DNA from 2 places in the Clostridium cochlearium genome. Region 2 is predicted to be linked to the other one. Evidence: predicted binding sites of a transcription regulator. Region 2 holds the regulator's gene; the other holds the start of a gene.
What was found. The regulator Rex, encoded in region 2, represses fermentation and respiration genes when NADH is low (regulators of the CRP and FNR family bind a similar motif). The targets are predictions, from matches to a motif close to ATTGTTAANNNNTTAACAAT.
Positions count from the first base shown of each region.

Region 1: a site for Rex is predicted at 2,915-2,934, ahead of CKV72_RS07755 (flavocytochrome c). Genes of this name have one in related genera too.

Region 1 covers NZ_LT906477.1:1,561,532-1,569,876, reverse strand. The annotation lists gene CKV72_RS07770 (SNF2 helicase associated domain-containing protein) at 1-244, shown strand, start outside; gene CKV72_RS07765 (response regulator transcription factor) at 265-1,044, opposite strand; gene CKV72_RS07760 (cache domain-containing sensor histidine kinase) at 1,032-2,744, opposite strand; gene CKV72_RS07755 (flavocytochrome c) at 2,956-4,716, shown strand; gene CKV72_RS07750 (TIGR04076 family protein) at 4,758-5,021, opposite strand; gene CKV72_RS07745 (DUF3298 and DUF4163 domain-containing protein) at 5,219-6,004, shown strand; gene CKV72_RS07740 (ferritin-like domain-containing protein) at 6,045-6,605, shown strand; gene CKV72_RS07735 (type IA DNA topoisomerase) at 6,747-8,345, shown strand, end outside.
Region 2 covers NZ_LT906477.1:2,098,524-2,106,868, forward strand. The annotation lists gene CKV72_RS10315 (electron transfer flavoprotein subunit beta/FixA family protein) at 1-31, opposite strand, end outside; gene CKV72_RS10320 (acyl-CoA dehydrogenase) at 49-1,188, opposite strand; gene CKV72_RS10325 (short-chain-enoyl-CoA hydratase) at 1,202-1,984, opposite strand; gene CKV72_RS10330 (redox-sensing transcriptional repressor Rex) at 2,224-2,859, opposite strand; gene CKV72_RS10335 (ABC-F family ATP-binding cassette domain-containing protein) at 3,026-4,939, shown strand; gene CKV72_RS10340 (hypothetical protein) at 4,917-5,096, shown strand; gene proC (pyrroline-5-carboxylate reductase) at 5,139-5,951, opposite strand; gene tsaD (tRNA (adenosine(37)-N6)-threonylcarbamoyltransferase complex transferase subunit TsaD) at 5,968-6,990, opposite strand; gene CKV72_RS10355 (RusA family crossover junction endodeoxyribonuclease) at 7,143-7,757, shown strand; gene CKV72_RS10360 (DUF1667 domain-containing protein) at 7,805-8,176, opposite strand; gene CKV72_RS10365 (NAD(P)/FAD-dependent oxidoreductase) at 8,179-8,345, opposite strand, start outside.

The DNA.
Region 1 (8,345 bases), 540 kb from region 2:
TTTTGATCCTTGGTGGAATCCAGCAGTAGAAGAACAGGCTACAGATAGAGCACATAGAATAGGGCAAGAAAATGTGGTAGAAGTTATAAAAATTATAGCTAAAGGAACTATTGAAGAAAAGATTATTTTACTTCAAGAGGAGAAGAAAAAACTTATATCAGAATTAATGGGAGATGAATTATCTAATGGTGAAAGTTTTGCATCTTTAACTGAAGAAGAAATACTTCAATTGTTTCAAATGTAATTAAAAACACCATTAAGTTATTACTTATTGGTGTTTTTAATTAAAGATCTTTCTCTGTTACGATAATTTGTTGGTGAAATTTCCATATAATTTTTAAAAGCTCTACTGAAATAATGTTGACTACTATACCCTACCATATGGGAGATATCATTAATGGTATAATCATTATTACTATCAGTAAGAAGTTTTTTTGCCATATTTATTCTCAATTTATTAAGATAATCTGTAAAACTAACACCTGTTTTTTGCTTAATAACTCTAGTAAGATAGGATTGACTTACATAAAAATGTTGAGCTACAGAATTTAGAGATAGCTCATTGTTTGAAAAGTTTTCTTTAATATAAGAAATTGCAAGATTGCCTATATCTTTAGAATTTTCTATTTCTTCCTTTCCTTCTTTTATTTTAGAAATTTCCCACATCCTTTTAGAATAAGAATCCATTGCTTTAATAAGTATATCCTTAAAATTACGATAATTGATAGGTTTTAGAATATAGTTAAAAACCCCCAATTCCAAAGCTTTTTGAGCATATTCAAATTGGCTGTAGCCAGAAATTATAATTATCTTAACATCTTTATCTTTTTCACGAATATTTTTTATAACTTCTAATCCATTCATAAATGGCATATTAATATCCATTAGAATGATTTCAGGATGATATTTATTAATAGCATTTATTGCTTCAGTACCGTCTTTAGCTGTGGCAATCACTGATAAATTTAGCTTATAGGATTCTATTAATTTTTTTAAACCATTGCGAATGGTTTCCTCATCATCGGCAATTACTATTCTAAACATTCAAATCCCTCACTTATCAATGGTATTTTTAATAATACTTCAGTTCCTATTTTAAATTTACTTTTTATTTCAATACTATATTTTTCACCAAAAGCAAGTTTTAAACGTTCATTGATGTTATATAGTCCATAGTGATCTGTTTCAATAGATTCAGACAGATTTTTACGAAGAGCGATAAGTTTTTCATTATTCATGCCTAAACCATTATCTAGCACTTTAATAAAAAGAAATCCATGTTCTGAAAAAACAGATACATTTATCATACCCTTTTGCTTTTGAAGTTTAAGTCCATGATATATGGAGTTTTCTACTAAAGGTTGTACAATAAGTTTTGGAACAAGATATTGTTCAACAGAATTACATACATTAATAGAATAACTGATTTTATCTTTGTAGCGTATTTTTTGAATTTCTAGATAATTTTTTACATGTTCTAATTCATCAGATATAGTAATAAATTCTTTTCCATCACTTAGGGAAATTCTAAAAAAACCTGATAAATAATTAATCATATCTGCAACCTCAAAGGCATCATATTCTAAAGCTTTCCATTGTATTGTGTCTAATGTATTATATAAAAAATGTGGATTTATTTGAGATTGAAGAACTCTTAACTCAGCACTTCGTTTTTGCTTTTCAACTTGATAAACTCTATCTATAAGCCTTTTAATATCAGTAAGCATTTTATTAAAAACTTGACCTAATATGGAAATTTCATCATTGTTTTTTATTTCATAGTAGGATTCAAGATTACCATCAGATACTTCTAACATATTATTTTTTAATCTATGTATAGGTTTTACAATGGAGCCTGAAATAATGATGGCTAAAAGTGTAGCAGCTAAAAGTAGAATTATTCCAACCCAAATAATAAGATTTATAATCTTATTGGTTTGTTCATGAATTTGACTATTTTCTAACATAATACACAAAAGCCAATCTTCTGTATAGGGAACAGAGGAAAAAAATACTGTAGAATTTTTATTATGAATATTTTTTATTGCAACTGAACCTGAATTATTTGTTTTAGATTCTTTAACAATTTTGTTTAGCTCATTTAAAGATATATATTCACTATTTAATTTTTCTTTATTAGTGGAATATATATCAGTATTTTTATTCATAATCCACGCAAATCCATTATGTATATCAATATTATGTACAATTTCAGAGATTTTATCTAGATTTACAGATCCATTGATAAATCCTACTTTTTCTTCATTATCATTTAAAATTGGATAGCATATTAGAAAAATAGGTTTACTATCAGATTTTGAAACAACAGGTTTACTAATTACATATTCCATGTTTTCTGTCATTGCTTTTTTAAAATATTTACGTTCAGACACATCAATAGTTGCATCGGTGCTTAACCAGCCTATTCCATCAAGTCCTCCAAGGGCAAAGGTTCCATATTGATCTCCAAATACAAGATTTAATTGTGCTAAATATGGTTTTAATTGAGAAAAATCCATTTCTTTACAGGCGGGATGTTCGTGAATAATTCTAATTTCTCCAATACGATGATTAAGCCAAGCACCTATTTCATTGCTTTTAGAGTTAAGTAATTGCAAGGTCTCATGTTCTAATTGTTTCATGTTGAAATCTTTTACTTTGGTTTGCATTATATATAGTAGAGGAGAAAAAGTAAGAACTATACATAACATAAAAGATATGAGAATTTTTAAACGTAGGGACATAGTTTTCCTCCTTAATTTTAAAAGTTGAATTAATACTACTAATTATATTAATATTCACTATTTATTATATATGATTCTCACATTTTATCAAATATTGTAGTTTAAAGTACAAAAACTAGCAAATAAATGTAAATACTTTATTAACATTTTGTGCTACTATTAATATTGGAATAGTTAATAATTTAACATTTATAAATGGGAGGTAAGAATATTGAAAAAGTTTTTGACAATTTTACTGACAGTATTTATGACAATTGGTTTAATTGCTTGTGGAAATTCTAAAACAGCGATCCCTGATGGAAAATATAAGGGAGAAGGTAATGGAAAAGGTGGAAAAATTGTTGTTGAAGTAACAATTAAAGATGATGCCATTACCGATATTAAAGTTTTGGAGAAAAATGAAACTCCAGGATATGATAATGCCATGGAAACATTAACAAAGGATATCATTGCAACTAATAGTCTTGATGTTGACGTAGTTTCAGGATGTACATTAACATCCAATGGTTTTATTGAAGCTGTTAAAGCGGCATTAAAATCAGCAGGAGCAACTCCTGATATGCTAAAAAAACTTGATGAAAAGAATAAAGATAAAGAGAAAAAAGAAGTTAGCGAAACCCATGATGTAATCGTTGTTGGTGCAGGTGGAGCAGGACTTTGTGCAGCTATAGAAGCAAAAGAAGCAGGTGCAGATGTAATTGTTTTAGAAAAAATGCCTATGGCTGGTGGTAATACATTAATTTCTGGTGCTGAATATGCAGCTCCAAATAACTGGATACAAGAAAAAGAAGGGATTAAAGATAGCGTAGAACAATTTACACAAGATATGATAAAAGGTGGAGACGCTAAAAACAACCCTGAATTAGTAAAAGTTGTTGCAGAAAATGCTCTTGATGGCGCAAAATGGTTAAGAGATGAAGTTGGCGTTAGATGGGAAGACAACCTTATGTTCTTTGGCGGACACTCTGTTAAAAGAAGTTTAGTTCCAGTTGGTGCAAGTGGTAAAGAAATGATAAATAAGCAATTAGCAAAGGTTAAGAGCTTAAAAATACCTGTATTATATGAAACACCAGCAACTGAACTTATTACAGATGAAAAAGGAAAGGTTGTAGGTGTAAAAGCTGAAAGCGAAGATAAAAAATATACTTTTAAAACAAATAAAGCAGTAGTTTTAACAACAGGTGGATTTGGATCAAACCTTGAAATGAGAATGAAATACAATCCAGAAATAGATGAAAAAGTTCTTTCTACAAATACAGTAGGAAGTACAGGTGATGGTATTATAATGGCTGAAAAAGTTGGTGCAGCATTAGATGGAATGCAATATATTCAAACTTATCCAATATGTGACCCATTAACAGGTACACTACTTTATTTTGGAGATGCAAGAATGTATGGACATACTATCATGGTAAATAAAGAAGGAAAGCGTTTTGTTGAAGAACTTGACAGACGTGACGTAATATCCATGGCTATTAAAAAGCAAACAGGAAGCGTATGCTATCAATTATTAGACCAAAAGGGATTAGATGATAGTAACTTAGTAGAACCTCATGCAGCAGAAATTGAATACTTATATAAAAACAAATTACTTGTAAAAGCAGATACAATAGAAGAAGCAGCAAAATTCTTTGATATTGATGCAAAAGAATTAAAGGCAACTGTTGAAAGATATAATGGCTATGTTAAAGCAGGTAAGGACGAAGAATTTAATAAACGTAGCATGCCATTTCCTATAGAAAAAGGTCCTTTCTATATCTTAAAAGCAGCTCCGGCTGTTCACCATACAATGGGTGGAGTTAAGATTAACACTAATGCTCAAGTACTTAATAAAGAAGGTAAAGTAATAGAAGGACTATATGCAGCTGGAGAAGTTACTGGAGGAATCCATGGTACAAATAGATTAGGAAGTAATGCTCTTGCTGATATAACAGTATTTGGTAGAATAGCTGGTAAAAACGCAGCAAAATAAGTTTTAAAAAGGAACTCTTTTAAGGGTTCCTTTTTAATGTTTTATAGTTTCTCAATTTTAAATACATTTATAACTTCGGGATCAGGACAACAAAATATACATTGATTTTCATTTTTCCCTCCAGGTACACTTCCACCATATCTTAAAATATCAATGTATGGAAATGCCACATGAAGTGCCATTGGACATAATTTTCCCCTTTCTGTATCAAAATCAAAAGAATCTCCTATCTTATGAGCGTAATGACAGCCACCTTTTTCTTTTTTATTAATTACTGTTATTTTAATTTTAGGTCTTTTTGACATAAATATATCTCCTTTAAATTAAATTATTTATTTTAAATATAACATTAAATAATAATTAGATAAAGTGTATGAATACAAGGTAACAAATATTGTATTTGTTATGAAAATGTAACACTATTTTATATATTTTGTAACTTATAAATGTAGTATAAGAAGTATATTATAATCAAGAATAAAGAATATTGGAGGTAATATTTATGGGGAATTTATTATGTATGGCATTAGCAGCTTCGTTAGTTGGCAATACACCCCCAGCTTTTGCAATTAATTCAACCAATGCTGCAAATATTCATCCTACAGCTATTTACTCTTCACAAAATTTAAATAAGGAAAGTTGTAACATAAGTAGTAAAAAGATTGAATATAAAGATGATACTATAGAAATGGATATGAGGATTCCATTGATAAGTGGATTAAAGGATAAAGAAACAGAATTTAAGATAAACAAGATAATAGAAAATAGAGCTATGGATTTTAAAAAGGATATTGAAAATAGCGCCAAAGAAGCTAAAAAAGAAAATATTCTTACTAACAGTTATCAAGCTATTTTGAAGTTTAAAATATCATTTAATAAAGGGAATATATTAAGTTTAACTATGTGTTTTTATGAGTACACAGGTGGTGCTCATGGCTTAGGCTATAATGAGAGCTTGAATATTGATTTAAATACAGGAGAAGAAATTTATTTAAAGAATTTGTTTGATACTAAGGAGGATTATAAAAATATAATTGATGATTTTATAAGAGATGATATGACTAAAAATTCAAATAAATATTACGAAAATGCATCTGCGGATTTCTATGGTATAATTCAAGAACAGCCTTATTATATAGAAGATAATAATATAGTTATCTATTTTAATCCTTATGAAATTGCTCCTTATAGTGAGGGAATAAAGGAGTTTAGAATACCTTTAAAAAATTTTAAATATGGTTTGAAAAAGAATTTATCATTTCTAATTCATAACTTCAAGATAATTTGAATATAAAATAATATTAGAAATTATTTTGGAGGAATATTTAGTGTCAAAAATAGACTATGAAATGCACAAAAGAGCTGGGTATGCAGATCCTTCTCCATATCCAGAAATAAAAGTGCTTAAACCTAATCTTTATTATGCTAATCTTTTAATTGATGATTATGCGGGCGTAATAAGTGAATTTACAGCTATTAGCCAATATCTTTATCATTATTTCTTTTTTAAAGATATTGATAAAGAGCTAGGAGAATTATTAGAGAATGTATCCATTACAGAAATGCTTCATATGGAGATACTTGCAAGTACCATTAAAAAATTAGGAGGAAATCCTTTAATAAGAGGATCATATAGTACTTGTAATAATTTTTGGAATGGAAGTTTTATATACTATGGAAAACATCTCTGTGAAAGATTAAAAGCAGACATTGATTCAGAATATAAGGCTATTGATGAGTATCAAAAGCATATATGTATGATTAATGACCCATATGTTCAAAAAATTTTGCGAAGAATTATATTAGATGAAAAAGTTCATATAAAATTGTTTAACAAGGCACTTTTAAAATTTTGTGGTTGTACCTATAAACCACTTATTAATGAATAACTAACAATGAATATTAAGGAGGATTTTCTTTTGCTTTGCTACAGAAAGTTCTCCTTAATTATTCATTAGAAGTTAATTTGCAAACTCCTTAAATTAATATTAGAATAATTAAAGAAGATAAAGCTTTAAGGAGTGTTAAATTTGGCAAAGGTCATTATTGCGGAGAAACCATCTGTAGCTAAAAATATTGCAGATGCTTTAAATATAAAGACTAGAAGAGATGGTTATTTTGAAGGAAAAGAATATTTAATTACTTGGGCCTTTGGTCATTTACTTCAACTGTATGATGCTAAAGATTATGATGAAAAAATGAAAGGATGGAAGCTTGAAAAGTTTCCTTTTATTCCTTTGAATTTTAAATATAAAATAAAGAACCAAGCTAACAATAAAAATATTATAGATAAAGGTGCCCAAAAACAAATTAATATAATAAAGAATTTAATTGAAAGTGAAAATGTAGATGGTGTAATATCTGCTACAGACTTTGATAGAGAAGGTCAAATTATTGGAGATGAAATCTTTTCATATTTAGAAATTAAAAAGCCAATTTACAGATTATTATTAAATGAATGGACACCAGATGAAGTTAAAAAAGGTATGAAAAATTTAAAATCCAATGAAGATATGGAATTTTTACGTGACGCAGGCATAAGTAGGCAGTGGAGCGATTGGATTATTGGCATAAATCTAACTTCTGTAGCTACTTTAAAGTACAATATAAATGGTAGTAAAATTTTAAATATTGGAAGAGTATTATTACCTACTCTTAAAATAATTTATGACAGAGATAAAGAAATTGAAAATTTTAAAGCCACTACTTATTATAAATTATTAGCTAATTTTAAAACGGAAAAAGTTGAAGAATTTGAAGGTACTTATTATGAAAAAAACTCAGAAAAATTTGAGGATAAGAATTATCTAAAAAGAGTTGGAGATTTGTTAAAGGATAAAACCGGCAATATAGTAGATAAAAAAATAGAAAAGAAAAAGGAGTATGCTCCTTACCTATTTAATTTATCTAATTTACAGGGACATATCACTAGCAAATACAAAGGTTGGACTTCTGATAAGGTATTAAAAGTAGCCCAATCCTTATATGAAAAAAAGTTTATAACATATCCTAGAACTTCTAGTAGTGTTTTAGATGAAAGTTTAGAAGGTAGAACCAAAAAGGTTTTGGAGACTTTAAAGAGGGGTCTTTCTTATGAAAATCAAATAAAATTTAATAAATCTAAAAGAATATTTGATAGTTCTAAGGTAGAAAGTCATAGTGCTATAACACCTACATATATTAAACCTTCTAAATTAACAAGAGATGAAGAAATAGTATATACAGCTATAAAAAACAGATTTATAATGCAGTTTATGCCTATAGCTGAATTTGAAGAAACTAAAATCACAATTAAAATAAATGATGAAAATATTAAAGGAGAATTTATATCTAAAGGTAAAGTTCAGACTGTAGAAGGTTGGAGAATAGTAGAAAAAATAGATACTAAAGATACAATTCTTCCATTAGTAGAAATTAAACAAAAAGTAGATGTTGTAAGTGATAAGATAAAATCTGTTACTAAAAAACCACCAAAGCATCACACAGAAAAAACTCTATTAAGAGTTATGGAGACCTGTGGAAAGAGTTTTAAAGATGAGGAAAATTCTGAGGAAATGATGAATGCTATTTTAAGTGGATTTAGTATAGGAACTGCAGCAACTAGAGCGGATACTATTAAAAAATTAAAG
Region 2 (8,345 bases):
GAACTTGCTTTATGCAAACAACTATATTCATGTACTTTGACCTCCTTATTATCTAAATAAGCTTCCTGAAATAACCATTTGTTGAACTTGTGAAGTTCCTTCATATATTTCAGTTATCTTAGCATCTCTCATCATTCTTTCTACTGGATAATCTTTTGTATATCCATATCCACCAAATAATTGAACAACTTTAGTAGTTACATCCATAGCAACATTAGCTGCATGTAATTTTGCCATTGCAGCTTCTACTGAATATGGTAATCCATTTTGTTTTCTCCATGCTGCTTGATAAACTAAAAATCTTGCACTTTCTATTGCAACTTTCATATCTGCCATCATCCAAGATAATCCTTGGAATTTATAAAGTTGTCTTCCGAATTGTTTTCTTTCTTTCATGTATGTTATAGCTTCTTCTAAGGCACCTTGTGCTATTCCCAAAGCTTGAGATGCTATTCCTATTCTTCCTCCATCTAGAGTCTTCATAGCAATTCCAAAGCCTCTTCCTTCTTTACCTACCAAGTTTTCCTTTGGTACCTTAACATCTTCAAAAATAAGTTCTGTTGTTGAAGATGCTCTTATACCCATTTTATCTTCAACTTTTCCTATTGAGAATCCAGGCATTCCCTTTTCAAGTATAAATGCTGATATTCCTCTAGTTCCTTTACTTCTATCAGTCATAGCAAACACTACAAATACATCTGCTACTCCACCATTTGTTATAAATATTTTTGATCCATTTAATAAATAATGGTCTCCCATATCTATTGCTATACTTTGTTGTCCTGCTGCATCTGTTCCTGCATTAGGTTCTGTTAATCCAAAAGCTCCTATTTTTTCTCCCTTTGCTAATGGAACTAAGTATTTTTGTTTTTGTTCTTCTGTTCCATGTTCATATATTAAACTTGCACAAAGAGATGTATGAGCTGATACTATAACTCCTGTTGTTGCACATGCTTTTGATAATTCCTCAACAGCTATGATGTATGATAATACATCTCCACCTGCTCCACCATATTCTTTTGGAATTGGAATACCCATCATACCAAGTTTAGCCATTTTTTCAACGTTTTCCATAGGGAATCTTTCTGTTTCATCAATCTCTGCGGCAATTGGTTTTACTTCATTTTCAGTAAAATCTCTTACCATTTGTCTTACAAATTCTTGTTCTCTAGTTAATGCAAAATTCATTTATTCCTACCTCCTATCTATTTTTGAAGCATTTATCTTTTCTTTTTTCAAGAAATGCTGTCATACCTTCTTTTTGATCTTCTGTAGAGAAGCATTCACCAAATACTTCTGCCTCAAAAGCTATCCCTGTATCTATGTCACATTGTAATCCTCTATTTATAGCTGATTTACATAATTTCACAGCTATAGGGGCATTACTTGCTATCTTATTAGCCATTTTTTTAGCTGTATCTAGAAGTTCATCCTTTTCTACTACCTTATTAACTAATCCTATTCTTAATGCCTCTTCTGCATCGATTATATCTGCTGTATATATTAATTCCTTAGCTACTGCTGGTCCAACTAATCTAGCTAGTCTTTGAGTTCCTCCAAAGCCAGGTGTTATTCCCAAACCAACTTCTGGTTGTCCAAATTTAGCCTTTTCAGAAGCAATTCTTATATCACAAGCCATGGATATTTCGCAACCTCCGCCTAAAGCGAATCCATTAACTGCTGCAATAACTGGTTTTTCTAAGGTTTCCAACTTTCTGAATACTTTATTTCCAAGTGTACCAAATTTTCTACCTTCACTTACAGTAAGATCCTTCATTTCTCCTATATCTGCACCGGCTACAAAAGCTTTTCCTGCCCCTGTAAGCACCACTGCTAATACTTCATCATCTTCTGATAAACAATCAATAGCAGAATCTAGTTCTTTTAGCAGTTCACTATTTAAAGCGTTTAGAGCATTAGGTCTATTAATTGTTAAAACCGCTATTTTACCATCCTTTTCTAGGATAAGATTTTTAAAATCCATAGTATAAATTCCCTCCTACTTTACATGCTTATTAACAAATAACTATTTTATTAATTATTTGTTAATATTATAACAAATACACACAAAAAAAATAACTCCTTTTTCTTAAATATAATTATATACTCTATTCGTTTTATTTTCAATACAAACTTTTACTAAATTTATAATAAATTAAAACTTTCAAATAAAAATAAGGTGCTTGTTATGTTTACAACAAGCACCTTATTTTTATTTGATGACTATCCTTCTTGTTCATTCATCAAATAACTTAATGTTAGTAAGCTTTCACTTAAATGTACATTTTCAACAAAGACTTCCTCTGGAACCTTTAGATCTACAGGAGCAAAATTCCATATTCCTTTTACATTATTTCTAGTTAAAATATCACATACTTTTTGAGCGCTTCTACTAGGGACACATATAATTCCAATATCGATATTATTCTCTTTTAGATAATCTTCTAAAGTATCTATATCTTTTATTTCTATATCTCTTATTTTTAGTCCTACTAGTTTAGGATTTATATCAAAAATACTTTCTAATTTAAATCCAAGTTTTTCAAATTTATTATAGTTGGCTACTGCCTGACCTATATTTCCACCACCTAGGATAATACATTTGTATTCTTTAGTTAATCCTAATATATTGCTTATTTGAGCATGAAGCTCCTTTACATTGTATCCATATCCTTGTTGCCCAAAGTCGCCAAAACAATTAAAATCTTGTCTTATCTGTGATGCTGTAAATCCTATCTTTTTGCTAAGTTCCTTAGAGGAAATCCTATCTACTTCATTTTTCAACAGCTCTTCTAGATACCTATGATATTTAGGTAACCTCTTTATAACAGCCATAGAAATATTTCTTTTTTTATCCATAGTTCACCTCTTAAGTTTAATACCATATTTTTTATAGTTACTAACTGATTATATATTTTATCACAATATATGATTTCATACTATCTAATTATAACAAATTTAAAATACCTCTACAAAATTTTATTTTTACATAGTAGAATATTATAGGTGAGAGGTGAATAAGTAAATGATTATTTTAAGTTGTAAAAACCTTAGCAAAAGTTATGGTATAGATAATATTTTACATAATATATCTTTTAACATAAAAGATGGCGAAAAGGTAGGTTTAATAGGACCTAATGGCTCTGGAAAATCTACATTATTAAAAATATTAGCTAATGAATTAGATTATGATGCTGGTGAAATTTTTGTAGAAAAGAATAAAAAAATTGGATATCTTCCTCAACATTATTCTATAGAATCTTCCAAAACTATATATAACGAAATGTTATGTGTATTTAAAAATCTTATAGACTTAGAGAAAAAAATATCAGAGTTAGAAGAAAAAATGAATGAGCCTTATGATGCTTCTAATGCAGAATATCATGATAAAATTATCAAAAATTATACAACTGCTGTAGAAACATACACTTTAAGAGGTGGATATACTTATAGAGGTGAAATTAATAGAGTTCTAACTGGATTGGGATTTGAAGAAAGTGATTTTCATACTCCTGTAAATATATTAAGTGGAGGGCAAAAAACTCGTTTAGCTCTCTGTAAATTATTACTTGTAAATCCAGATATATTACTATTAGATGAACCTACAAACCATCTAGATTTAGATGCTATAGAATGGTTGGAAGAATATTTAAAAAATCATAAAGGAACTTTGCTAATAATTTCCCACGATAGATACTTTTTAGACTCTGTTACTAATAAGACTATGGAAATTTGTAACAACCAATTTAAATCTTTTGATGGAAATTATACAAAGTTTATGGAATTTAAAAAGAAAGATTATGAAGCTCAGTTGAAAGCTTACTCAGCTCAACAAGCTGAAATCAAAAGACAAGAAGAAATTATAGAAAGATATAGATCTTTTAATAGAGAAAAGAGTATACGAGCTGCAGAAAGTAGACAAAAGGCTCTAGATAAGATAGATAAAATTGATAAACCTATAATGTATTCTAATAGTGCAAAAATAAAATTTAAAGCTTCAATTAAAAGTGGTAATGATGTTCTTCATATAGAAGATTTAGCTAAAAGCTTTGATGACGTAAAACTCTTTAATAATATTAACTTAGATATAAAAAGAGGCGATAAATCTGCTTTAATAGGAGAAAATGGTCGAGGTAAAACCACTCTTTTTAAGATAATAATGGACAAAATATCTGCAGATAAAGGTAAAAAAGTATTAGGCAGAAATGTATTTATAGGATACTATGATCAAGAACAATCTGATTTAGATCCTAATAAGACAATAATAGATGAAGTTTGGGACGCTTTTCCTAATATGACTACTACAGAAGTTAGGAATGCCTTAGCTGCATTTCTATTTACTGGTGATGATGTATTTAAAGAAATATCTAAACTTAGTGGTGGGGAAAAATGTAGAATAAATCTTTTAAAATTAATGCTATCTAAGGCTAACTTTTTACTTCTAGATGAACCTACAAATCATTTAGATATAGTATCAAGGGAAGCCTTGGAAGATGCTATTTTAAATTATGATGGAACTGTTCTTGTAATTTCCCATGATAGATATTTCTTAAACAAAGTTATAGATAAAATATATGAACTAAAAGAAGACGAAATCAAGGAATATTTAGGTAACTATAGCTACTATATAGAAAAAAAGAAAAATCCATCTAGATTTGAATCCTTAGAAGAAAATGAAGGTATGACTAAAACTCAGATTAAAATAGAGAAAAAGAAGAAACGTGAAGCAGAAAAAGAACAAAAACAAATTAAATTAAAAGCTAAAAATATAGAAGAATTAATTGCCTCTAAAGAAAATGAACTATTAAAACTTCAAGAAAAATTATGCTTAGAAGAAGTCTATTCTAATCCTGAAAAATCTCAAGAAGTAAACTTAAAAATACTGGAAATAGAAAAATCCCTAGAAGAACTTTACAATGAATGGGAAAACTACCTATAATGAACAGCTAACAATTATTCATTTAGTTGGTTCCATAACCATTTTAATAGGGGTTTATTTTACAAATTATTTAAGTTCAAATAGTGATAAAAATTTATGTTGTAAAAAAAATACTAACTTAGATGTATCAAAAGAAAAAAGAATTATACCAAAATGATTTAATTCATTTTGGTATAACTCTTTTTCTCATGCTTAAAATTTACTTTCTTTTAGACATTTCACGAGTTTTATCAGTACATTTTCTCATTGCTTCCATTATGGTTCCTCTAAAATTATTTTTTTCTAAAGAGTATACTGCCTCTATTGTAGTTCCTGCTGGTGAACATACCCTGTCTTTTAATTCTCCTGGATGTTCTCCTGTTTCCAATACCATTTTTGCTGCTCCTAGTACAGATTGTGCTGCCATTTTATATGCCTTATCTCTAGGAACACCATCTAATACGGCTCCATCTGCTAAAGCTTCTATAAACATATACACGTAAGCTGGTGAAGAGCCACTTATAGCTGGTATTGCATCCATAAGATCTTCTTCTATTATTTCTACTTTACCAAAGCTTTTGAAAATATTCACTACATCTTCTAAATCATTTTCTGTAATTAATTCGTTATAGCATATAGCACTCATACCTTCCCCTACTAAAGCAGGAGTATTTGGCATAGTTCTGATTATTTTTAACTTCTTTTCAAATGATTCTTCTACATAATCTATAGTTATGCCTGCTCCTATAACAACTATTATCACATCTTTTTTTACGTAATCTTTTATTCCTTGTATAACTTCTCCATACTTATTAGGTTTAACCGCTAAAATAATTATATCTGAGTTCTCTGCTACCTCTTTATTATCTTTTGAAATATTTACATTAAACTTTTCTTTTATGTATTTTAGTTTTTCCTCATCTTTATCACTTACAAATACATTTTCTCCAAAAACTATTTTAGAACTAACAATTCCTGTAATCATAGCCTGTGCCATATTTCCACAACCTATAAGTCCTATATTTTTTTTCATATGTATCCCCTCCATTTTATTTATTTAATTTTAAATTTGGTATAGCATTTAATTTTAAATCTGAAAATTCACCTTTTAAAAATTGAAAATAAGCTGCACTTCCTATCATTGCTGCATTATCTGTGCATAATTTAATGCTTGGAAACAGTATCTTTATATTTCTCTTTTTTCCTTCTTCAACTATTGTATCCCTAAGGCAAGAGTTTGCAGCTACTCCACCTGCCACTGCTATTCTATCTACTTTTTTTATATTAGCAGCTTCCATAGTGTTATCTACTAGGAAGTCAACTACTGCTTTTTGAAAAGATGCTGCTACATCTGCTCTATTTACTTCTTCTTTTTTCATTTCCATAGTGTTTAAATAATTTAAAACCGATGATTTAAGTCCACTAAAGGAAAAATCTAATGTATTTTCTTCATGAAACTTAGCCCTTGGAAACTTTATAGCATCTTTGTTACCTTCTTTAGATAATTTATCTATTTTAGGTCCTCCAGGATATCCTAATCCTATAGCTCTTGCTACTTTATCATAAGCTTCTCCTGCTGCATCATCTCTAGTTTCTCCCATTATTTCATACTCTCCATAGTTTTTAACATACACTATAAAAGTATTACCTCCAGAAACCACAAGACATAAGAAAGGTGGTTCTAAATCTTTATGTTGAATATAATTTGCACTTATATGACCTTCTATATGGTTAACCCCTATTAATGGTTTATTTAATGCATAAGATAGCCCTTTAGCATATTGTAATCCAACCAATAATGCTCCTACTAATCCTGGTCCATAAGTCACAGCTATAGCATCCAATTCTTCATAGTCTACATTAGCTTCTTCTATAGCCTGTTGAACCACTAAAGAAATTGCCTCTATATGTTTTCTAGATGCTACCTCTGGCACTACTCCTCCAAATTTTTTATGTATATCTATTTGAGATGAAATCACATTAGATAAAACTTCTCTACCATTGACCACTACCGCTGCTGATGTTTCATCACAACTACTCTCAATAGCTAATATTTTTATATCTTTTCCCATAAAATTTATACCTCACTTAAACTGTTGTTTAATTTACTTAAAAAATTGTACTCTAAAATAATATGCTATATAATTATATATAATTATCAATAATAATTATACTTTAATAGTATATTCTAATCAATGACTGTTAAAAATATGGGTGGTTTTATATGAATAATTACGCAAAAATAATAGTAAAAGGATCTCCTATTACAAAATCTAATTTTAAACTTTTTAATCTTCAGGGCAGAGCCATACTCCCTTATAATTCTGGTAAATACCATGATAGATATGCTGTATATGAACAAGAAATTGCTTATGAAGCTAGAATGCAAAATCCAAATATAATACTATCTGAATCTTTAATCGCCGTATTAAGGGTGTATTATAAAAGCAAAAAAAGACATCCTGATACTATTAATATCACTAAAAGCATATTTGATGGTATAGAAAAAAGCGGACTTATAATTAATGATGCCCAAGTTCGAAAGATAATAGTAGAAGAATTTTATGATAGAGAAAACCCAAGATTTGAACTAGAACTTTTTGGTGAAAGTTCTTATTGCATAGATTACAATATAAAAAAAAGAGAATCTAATTTAAAGACTGTTGAATATGGTCCTCCTCCCAATTCTAAATCTAAAACTTCTTTAAAAGTGAATAAAGAAATTCTCGATAAAAATTCTTGTTCTATCTGTGGTAAGAAAATTACTAATAATGATTGTTTTTCTGCTAATAAGGGTACTATGAAAATATGTAAAGAGTGCTTTAAAAAATCTTTTTAAAGCACTCTTTGTATATTTAAATATATTGTTGTATGTGGATATCTAAATTAAACAGCTTTCTTTTTTATAGTTCTTGTAGCTATTATATCTACACCTGTATCACATACGTTTTCTACAATTACATCTCCTATTTTAACTGGAGCTTTTACTACTAATCCCTTTAGTGACTTCATGCATTCACTTATTTTACTTTTAGGTATATCCTCTTTAGTTTTTACAGGTAGTATCTCTATTTCTCCATCTTCTATATAAACTGATGATGTAACTATTCTTGTAGGATTAGTACATTCTTTCTTAGCATAATTTAATCCTATTCCACAGTTATTTCCTTTAACATCTATAACTTCTCCATTTTCTAGCTTAACAGTTAAATTACATCCCATAGGACAGCCTATGCAAGTTAGAATTCTTTCTTCCATAACTATTCCTCCTCTACTTTCACAGTAATTTTCTTGCAGCTAGGATATTTTTCTAACATAGCTTTTGTTATTCTTACTTCTTCCATTTCACCTGGAGTAAGTATTCTTTTCTTTATTTTAAATTCTCTATTATCATCAAAATAAACTGATATATAATTATTAGTATATA